DNA from 3 places in the Pseudoalteromonas sp. DSM 26666 genome. Region 3 is predicted to be linked to each of the others. Evidence: predicted binding sites of a transcription regulator. Region 3 holds the regulator's gene; each other region holds the start of a gene.
What was found. Region 3 encodes sigma-54, which starts transcription at its own class of promoters, with help from an activator protein. Its sites were predicted from a motif close to GTTGGCACGNNNNTNGNNT; they were not measured.
Positions count from the first base shown of each region.

Region 1: the regulator sigma-54 is predicted to act here: its motif matches at 1,935-1,953, upstream of BM380_RS18025 (LruC domain-containing protein).
Region 2: the regulator sigma-54 is predicted to act here: its motif matches at 2,091-2,109, upstream of hmpA (NO-inducible flavohemoprotein).

Region 1 covers NZ_FPAR01000016.1:27,766-31,055, forward strand. The annotation lists gene BM380_RS18025 (LruC domain-containing protein) at 1-1,901, opposite strand, end outside; gene gmk (guanylate kinase) at 2,202-2,822, shown strand; gene rpoZ (DNA-directed RNA polymerase subunit omega) at 2,948-3,223, shown strand.
Region 2 covers NZ_FPAR01000011.1:24,569-27,858, forward strand. The annotation lists gene BM380_RS15940 (LysR family transcriptional regulator) at 1-413, shown strand, start outside; gene norR (nitric oxide reductase transcriptional regulator NorR) at 419-1,984, opposite strand; gene hmpA (NO-inducible flavohemoprotein) at 2,150-3,290, shown strand, end outside.
Region 3 covers NZ_FPAR01000007.1:19,010-22,299, forward strand. The annotation lists gene lptA (lipopolysaccharide transport periplasmic protein LptA) at 1-195, shown strand, start outside; gene lptB (LPS export ABC transporter ATP-binding protein) at 192-917, shown strand; gene BM380_RS13465 (RNA polymerase factor sigma-54) at 987-2,486, shown strand; gene hpf (ribosome hibernation promoting factor) at 2,513-2,800, shown strand; gene ptsN (PTS IIA-like nitrogen regulatory protein PtsN) at 2,805-3,257, shown strand; gene rapZ (RNase adapter RapZ) at 3,277-3,290, shown strand, end outside.

The DNA of each region.
Region 1 (3,290 bases), on a different contig from region 3:
CTTCTGGCATCTTTACCGGTTAAAAAGTCACCGTGGTAAAAGCCTTGTGCAGCAAAAATGAATGGGTCGAGTAGCGTACCTGGTGCACTTGATTTAGCTTTAGGGGCTTTTAATGGAATCGTCATACTAAACGTCACCTTACTGTTTACATCACAATTGCTTTGAGTTCTGAAGTAATCGCAACCTGCTTGCTTAGTTACATGCTGCCAAGTATCTTGCATAAAAATTAAAATAGCCTGCTCACGGTTTGCTTCTAATGGCGAGTCGAGTTGCAGCTCTCCATTAATAGTGTAAATAATATTTGGCTCATCAATTTCACTGCTTAAAATAGTATTGGTTGTGTTATTAATGGTTTCTGTAAGCCTAACGGCAAAACCGTTGTGATAAGTAGCGCCTACCCCAACAAGTTGACCATCAATTTTATAGCCAACCACATCATTGCCTTCAATAAGTTGTGTAGTGCGATAATTGACAACCACATCATTAAAATCGTAATCGCCTGCAAACGGCCATTTATCCTCATAAGCAAGCGTTACCCAATCGTTTTCACCTGGGTAAATAGCACTGGCAAATGTGGTTATTGGGTAGTCTTCCACTTCGCCACCTAGCACCCCGCCCGTGGCGGTAATTAGCGATGCCTCAGAGCCATCGGTTACTCGAAAACGAGCCCATGTTTGTCCGGCTTTAACATTACTTGGTACGCTAACTAAAATACTGTTATCACCTTGATTTAGTGGGTACTTCGTTAGCATGCGCTCAGTTTCGCTAAACCCACCATTTTGATCCCAGTCAAACCAAGCATATAAAAAGCTATTTGCTGATGCATTTACAATAATTTGACTGTCTTGCCCTGCAGCAATCGCGGTAACAAAGCTAACCCCGTCATCAGAGTCGTCTATGGGATTATTGATTAAATCGTCATTCGTATTAATATTTTCACCATCGACCGTTTCACCCAAATAAATAAGGTTACTGCCAGTACCATTAGGATCGAATAAATGCCTGGCGCCACTTTGAGCTAGGCTGGTATTGTATGGAAAAGGCGCATCACCAAAGTCGATAGAGCTATCGGTTACCGCCACTTCTGCAATAGCGCATCGAGCACCATCATTTTGACTCGATTTAGGTCCAGAGGTAAATACGTTGGCTATTGGGGTATAGTCAACTACGGGGCTGGTACTTAAATCAACTTTATGTATTTTTCCGCTTTTGTTATTACTAAAATAAAACTGACCGTCAATATCAAAGTAAGCGGCACCAAAAGCGCCAGTATCATCACCAATATCGAGTTGTGTTATAAACGTGGTGGTATTATTAGCAACATCAATTTCATGCAAATCACCATTCGATTCAACAGCATAAAGTAAATTGCTTTGTGGATGAAAGGCAAAGTCGTAAATCCCTAAATTCCAATTAGCACTATTTGGCAAAAGTCGTGCGGCAATTTCAGCGGTTAAATCTGAGTTTAAATCAATTTCGTATAAACCAAATCGAGGAGTGTAGACATAATAAGCAGCGCGTTGGTTTGTATCTTCGCCTGTTACCTGAATGTCACCTACATAAAAATTAGTATCTGGCAGCCCAGTGACATTTAAACGAGTCATTTGGTAGCTGCTATCTATTTGCACCACACTTTTTGGTGCTTGGCGGCTAAAGCCATATAAGTACTGATCTTTATAATTAAAACCTATAGCATTTACGCTTTCATTGTTAGCTCCAGTGTTAAACGCTAAAGCCGCGGCCAACACCGTCGGCTTAGCCGACACTAAATCGATACCATAAAGCTGCGCTTTAGCATCTTGCATTAAAAAAGCCTGGCTGGGGCAATTATCAAATGGCTGGCTAAATACGGTGCAAGGCCACAATATAAAGCACACTTTACCGAGATGGGTTAATTTCATAAGTACGCCCTCTGTAGTTATATAACTTAACTAATGCAGGCTTCATTCCAAAATTTAACACCATGAATTTAAAGTATATTAATTTTTAACCATGCTTAAATATGCAAGTTGCAATACCGCTATTTGCATTATGCAAGATTCAAAATCTATGACCCAACACCTCATACATCACTCTTTAAAGCTGCCTATCTTTATTGGTAATGCTGCAGCAGTTGAGTAAGCTTCATCAAATAAAGTACAATAGTGCAATTAAGGCAGGCTTTTTAATAGCTGTGCTTGTTTCATTTTAGGTAAAAAATAATGGCACACTCTCGCGGAAACTTATTTATTTTATCTGCGCCTTCTGGGGCGGGTAAATCGAGCTTAATAAATGCATTACTGAAAAAACATGCTGATATGAAAGTATCGGTATCGCACACTACCCGCGCACCGCGCCCTGGTGAAAACGATGCGGAACACTACCATTTTGTATCGGTTGATGAGTTTAAGGCACTAATTGCCAAAGATGACTTTTTTGAGTGGGCGCAAGTATTTGACAATTATTACGGTACTTCTAAACAAGCCATTGAATCACAGTTAGCCGCTGGCATTGATGTGTTTTTAGATATTGATTGGCAAGGCGCTCGCCAAGTTCGAGAAATAATGGATGACGTAAAAACTATCTTTATTTTACCGCCGTCAAAGCAAGAGTTAGAGCAACGTTTAAATAACCGTGGCCAAGACTCAGCTGAAATTATTGCCGGGCGTATGGCACAAGCTCAATCAGAAACCTCTCATTACGATGAGTATGACTTTGTTGTTGTGAATGATGATTTTGATACTGCTTTAAGTGAGATAGAAAGTATTGTTATTGCACAGCGATTAACGCTAAAAGCGCAAACAACACGTCATCAAACTTTAATTAATGAGCTACTCAAATAATCTAAATTAAGATAAATTAGGTGTTCATGCCCTAAAACAGATAAAAATTAACCACTGGCTATTGGCGAAACCTGCTGCGTGCAGTAAACTACGCCTTTGCTTTTAAATTATTTTGGAGTGCTAAGATGGCTCGCGTAACAGTTGAAGATGCAGTAGATGCAATTGGTAATCGTTTTGACTTAATTTTAGTTGCGGCCCGTCGTGCCCGCCAAATTGCTGTTGGTGGTAAAGATCCACTAGTAGATCCTGAGAACGATAAGCCAACAGTTGTTGCTTTACGTGAAATCGAACTTGGTTTAGTTGATAATTCTTCAATGGATGTTATTGACCGTGAAGAACAACAACACCAAGAAGCGGCAGAACTAGCTGCTGTTGCTGCCATTGTTGGTGGCAACCAATAATCAACCGCCCGGTTTGATTTAGCTAACGGCATAGTATTTCAACTATAGCCGTTGGCAATCCTTTGTT
Region 2 (3,290 bases), on a different contig from region 3:
TAGCGGCGCTCTCGTCAGGATTTTATGCATCAAAGCATTACATTAGCCGTTATGGGTTGCCACAAACATTAGCGCAACTATCGCTGCATAGCTTTGTGTCAGGTGTAGCAGGGTATAATGCCAAAGTGCCTTACTTTGCATGGGTTGATGAAAATATTCCCCCGTCGCAAGTTAAGCTAAGAGTGTCAGAAACCTCAGAAGCGACCCGCGCCATAGTTAAAGGACTCGGTATTGGCGGATTACAGCATGATGTTGCAGCGCAATACTCTGATTTAGTCCCTGTACTGCCTAATGAACTGAGTTGGCCAACCGATTTGTGGCTGGTTACGCATCATTTAGTGCATCGAACGGCAAAAGTTCAAGCGTTTAGTCAGCTATTAAAAAATTATTTTAAGCAGCGAAAGTTAAGTTAAAAAGGCTACAACGATTTTTTTATTGAAACACCTAAGCGCTTGGCTAGCCGCGTTAAGTTAGCGCGGTCGACCTGTAAACTACGCGCTGTGCTTGCCCAGTTATAATTATGTTGTTTAAGTTGCTGTATTATAAGTTGCTGAGTATAGGTATCTGTGGCTTGCTTTAACGAAATGTTGTTTGCTAAAGGTGGGATTACAAGCTGGTTTGAGTGTTCAAGAGCCAAGGTGTTAACAGCGCTTAAATTTAGCTCACAATGCGCAGGTTCAATAGTAATAATTGGTTGCTGCCACTGATGTTGTTTAGCCTTTAATGCAGCCCGATTAATCACATGCTCAAGCTCCCTCACATTGCCTGGCCAGTCATATTTTTTAAGCAGCAGTTGCGTTTCAATACTGAGTTTTAGCTGTTTAATAGCGAGCTTGCGGGCTGTTTTTTCTGCAAAATAACCGGCTAATAAAATAACATCTTCATCACGGGCTTTCAATGGAGCGACTGTGAGTGGATAAACACTTAATCGATGGTACAAATCGGCGCGAAACCGTCCTTGTGTTACTTCGTGTTTTAGGTCGCGATTGGTTGCTGCAATCACTCTAACATCGACATATTTAAGTTCATCTTCGCCAACGGTTTGTACTTCGCCACTTTGCAGTACGCGTAATAATTTACTTTGCATAGCCAGAGGCAGCTCGCCGATTTCATCTAAAAATAAGGTGCCGCCATCGGCTAACTGAAATTTACCTTGGCGGGCATTTTGGGCGCCGGTAAAAGCGCCTTTTGCATGGCCAAAAAATTCACTTTCTGCGAGGTTTTCAGGCAGTGATGCACAATTTAAATGAATTAATGGCTGATCTTTACGTGCGGAGTGTAAGTGAATATTACGTGCCACCAACTCTTTGCCGACCCCAGTATCACCTAAAATAAGGACACTAAAGTTTGATGCCGCAACCAGTTTTATCTCATTTTTAAGCGTTTGTATTGCAGAGCTTTGGCCAATAATTTCACCACCATCACGTTTGAGCGCCTCACGGTTTAACGCTTGTACTAATTCACTAGAGTGCTGCGCATGTTGTTTGTAATGGGCAAGCTCTAGGGCTGTTTTAAAGTGCGCACTGCACAAGGTTTGTAAGGTGTTGAGTGTATCAGTGGTAATACCGTCAAACGCATTGGCGTTAAGGCTATCAAAGGTCAGAATGCCAAGTAGTGCGTTTTTATCATAAAGGGGTAACCCTAAGCAGGCATGCACTGGAATATCACCGGTTTTAGCCAGTAGTAGCCCGTCGTATGGATCAGGTAGTGGACAGTCATGTGCAAATTGCAGAGCCAAACGACTACTGCAGATGGCTTTAAGGCGAGGATGCTCCGCAATATCAAAACGTCGTCCTAGGCTATCGGGCATAAGCCCTTTAATGGCTAAGGGTTTTAATTGCTCACCTTGGCAAATTAATAATGCACTGGCATCGCTGGGAATAACACGTTCAACCGTGGCTAAAAGTTGCTCAAAACTGTGAGCATGTAACGTACTTTGCGCAAGTTCTAATGCAACTTGCGTCAGGTTGAATTGTTGGTTCATGTCAAAATGACCTGTTAGTGTATTTTTACAGGTTTTATAGTAGGTCATAAAGACCCATCTTGTAAAGCGAGTTAATTTAACATTTTGAATATTATAGGTTTAATTAGTTGGCACACTCTGTGTAATGCTAAATGCAAGCAGTTAGTTATTACATAGGAAATAAACATGTTATCCGATAAAACCATACAAATAGTTAAAAGCACGGTGCCATTGCTTGCAGAGGCAGGTACGGTCGTAACCGATCATTTTTACAAGCGCATGTTTAGTCATAATCCCGAGCTTAAACATATTTTTAATATGACTAATCAAGAAACGGGTCGTCAGCAATTTGCATTATTTAATGCGTTGGCTGCGTACGCGCAAAATATTGATAATTTAGCCGTGTTAAAAGAGGCGCTAGCGCGAATTAATCATAAGCATACCAGCTTAAATATTTTATCTGAGCATTATCCTATTGTGGGCGCACATTTAATCGGTACGTTAAAAGAGCTTATTCCTGAGCAGTTTACTGCCGATGTTGAATATGCGTGGCGCGAGGCCTACGGTGTACTTGCTGATATTTGTATTACCGAAGAAGCGGCATTGTATGCGCACAGTAAAAACAACCATGGTGGCTGGGCAGGCACGCGCCAGTTTGAAATTACTGATAAACATGTTGAATCTGAATTCGTAACTAGTTTTACGCTGACACCTGTGGATGGTAAAGCAGTTATTACCTACAAGCCAGGACAGTACATTGGCATTAAAGTTAAGCCTGAGGGCGCAGAATATGAAGAGATCCGCCAGTATTCTATTTCGCAAAAGAGCAATGCTAAAAACTATCGTATTAGCGTTAAAAAAGAGTGCCAACCAAAGCCTGGCGTGGTGTCTAATTATTTACACTCACTAGAGCAAGGCGCACGAGTAGAGTTATACCCGCCAGCGGGAGACTTCATTTTAAAAAATGAGGCAACTCCAGTGGTACTTATTTCAGCAGGCGTTGGCCAAACCCCGATGATGGCGATGCTGCAAACGCTACTTAGTGGTGATAAAAATCAAGCGATTAGTTATTTGCACGCGTGTGAAAACAGCCGCGAATTTTCATTTAAAGGGTATTTAGCGCAGCAAACGGCAATGCATCCACAGCTAAAAACATTTACTTGGTTTAATCAAGGTGGCGAGGAGTGTGATTTCACTGGGCTAATGGATTTAACGGTGCTTGAGGCATCATTACCTATTAGCGAAGGGGCATTTTATTTGTGTGGACCAGCATCATTTATGGCTTACGTAAAAGACCAGCTACTTGATTTAGGTGTGCAAAGCTCAA
Region 3 (3,290 bases):
TCGCTGCGTTTTTTAACCTTAATCGGCGATGCAAGCATTGCTCAAGCAGGTCAAAAAATAACAGCTAAAAGTATCACTTACGATATCGAGCAGCAGTTAATTAGCGCAGAAAAAGACGAAAACTCAACAGACCGTGTACACACTATTTTAGTCCCTGTTGAAAATAAAAAAGAAGATGATAAAGGTCAACCATGAGCACATTAAAAGCAGAGCTATTAGCTAAAAGCTACAAAGGTCGTGAAGTTGTAAAAAACGTTGGCCTAGAGGTTGAAGCTGGCAGTATTGTGGGGTTACTTGGCCCTAATGGTGCAGGTAAAACCACCACTTTTTATATGATTGTAGGCCTTGTGCCTAGCGATAAAGGCAAAATATCAATTGATGATAAAGATATTACTTTATTACCGATGCACAGCCGAGCGCGTTTAGGGATTGGTTATTTACCGCAAGAGTCGTCTATTTTTAGAAAGCTGACTGTTTATCAAAACTTAATGGCTATCTTAGAAACACGTAAAGAATTAAATAAACAACAACGCGAAGATACCTTAAATAATTTACTTGATGAATTTAGCATTCAGCATATCCGCGATAGTCAAGGTATGGCTTTATCAGGTGGTGAACGTCGCCGCGTTGAAATTGCTCGCGCGTTAGCAGCAAACCCTAAATTTATCCTTTTAGACGAACCCTTTGCGGGGGTTGATCCTATCTCAGTATTAGATATTAAAAAGATTATAGAGCATCTTAAAAACCGAGGAATTGGCGTACTTATCACAGATCACAACGTACGCGAAACTCTTGATGTTTGTGAAAAAGCCTACATAGTTTCTCATGGGGAGTTAATTGCATCAGGCACTCCAGAATATGTATTAAACGATAAAACAGTACGCGATGTTTATTTAGGCGAGCAGTTCAAGCTCTAATATGTGTGTTATTACACTAAGCATCTGCTAAGATTAATTATACTAATTTAAAAGGATTGTTAGAGATACATGAGGCAATCATTACAGCTGCGCATGGGCCAGCAACTTACAATGACTCCACAGTTGCAACAAGCAATTCGCTTATTGCAACTCAGTACATTGGATCTCCAGCAAGAAATTCAAGAAGCGCTCGATAGCAACCCCTTGCTTGAAGTTGAAGAACACGATTACAGCGAAGACACTGCAGGTAAAAACGAACAAAAAGCCGATAACGATGACTTAACGCTAAGTGCCTCAGCTGACGATAAACCTAGCGAGTATGAGCAAGATAGCGGCGAAGCAATGACCAAAGACACCATTAGCGATGATATGGCTATGGATGTTACTTGGGATGAATATATGAGCGCTGCGCCTGCCTCTTCATCGGGCCCAATGCCAGAAGATGAATCTATTTATCAAGGCTCTTCGACTGAAACGCTGCATGAGTATTTAATGTGGCAACTTCAACTGACGCCGTTTAGTCCTACCGATGAAGCGATAGCTATTGCAATTGTAGAAGCTGTGGACGATTCAGGGATTCTAACCCTTAGCTGTGAAGAAATATTAGAAAGCTTTAACCAAGAAAACGACGGCGAAGATGAAGTTGAACTTGACGAAATAGAAGCGGTACTAAAGCGTATTCAACTATTTGATCCAGTGGGAATAGCCGCGCGTAGTTTACAAGAGTGCTTGTGTATTCAGCTAAATCAATTTGATAAAGACACACCTTTTTTAAACGAAACAAAAATGATCTTAACCGATCATATTGATTTACTTGCTGCACGTGACTATCGCACGTTAATGAAAAAAACAAAGCTTAAAGAAGATGAGCTTAAAGAAATCATGACGTTGATTCATACGCTCAGCCCAAAACCGGCAGACACTATTGTTAGAGAAGAGTCTGAATACGTTATTCCTGATGTGTCGGTTAAGAAAGTTAAAGGTCGTTGGGTAGTTGAATTAAACCCAGATAGCATGCCTAAGATCAGAGTAAATAGCCAATATGCAGCTATGTCGCGTACGGTTAAATCAAGTGGTGATAGCCAGTTTATTCGCTCGCACTTACAAGAGGCTAAATGGTTTATAAAAAGCTTAGAAAGTAGGAATGACACGCTACTTAAAGTAACCAACTGTATTGTGCAGCAGCAACAGGCCTTTTTTGAACACGGTCCTGAGGCTATGAAGCCTATGGTGCTTAACGATGTGGCTGAAATGGTGGAAATGCATGAGTCGACTATATCGCGTGTTACTACGCAAAAATACATGCATACACCACGTGGCATTTTTGAGCTTAAATATTTCTTTTCAAGCCATGTAAGTACTGAAAATGGTGGCGAATGTTCATCAACAGCAATACGTGCATTAATTAAAAAATTAATCGCTGCAGAAAACTCAGCTAAACCATTGAGTGATAGTAAAATTGCAGATATATTGGCAGAGCAAGGAATTAAAGTAGCGAGGAGAACCATTGCAAAATATCGCGAATCTCTAGCTATTCCCCCGTCTAATCAACGTAAAAGTTTGATTTAAGGCGTACAACAAAGAGGAAAATGTTTATGCAACTGAATTTAACTGGTCGCCATGTAGATATTACCGACTCGCTTAGAGACTACGTAAATAGTAAATTTTCGAAGTTACAGAGGCACACTGATCACATAACGAATGTGCACGTTATTCTCGATGTAGAAAAACTAAACCAAAAAGCTGAAGCAACCGTTCATGTTAGTGGCGCTGAGATTTTTGCCTCTACTGAGCATCAAGATATGTATGCCGCTATAGACTCGCTCATTGACAAGCTAGATCGTCAAGTAATTAAACACAAAGAGAAACTTGCTCGACACTAACACTATGAAACTAAGCTCACTTATCTGTCAGGACTGCAGTAAAGCTGCGGTCCTTTTTAATAGTAAAAAAAGAATTTTAGAATTTATCAGTGAATTGGCTCACAATAAGCTGCCCTATTTAACACAACAAGATATTCTTAATGCATTAACTGCAAGAGAAAAGCTTGGAAGTACAGGCATTGGCCGAGGCATTGCTATTCCACATGGTCGCATGAGTGGAGCTCAAGAGCCCCTTGCTTTGATTTTAGTGAGCGAAACAGCTATTAATTTTGATGCGATTGATAACCGGCCGGTTGACATTTTTGTCGCGTTAATTGTTCCCGATGGCGATAATCAGCAGCATTTGAAGACGCTAGCCACGATTGCTGATAAGCTCAATGATAAAGAATTTTGTAAACAGTTACGCGCCGCCAAATCGGATAGCGAACTGTATCAGGTTATCGTCAGTCAATCGTAGTAATAAAGAAAGGTGATAAATGGAATTAATAAT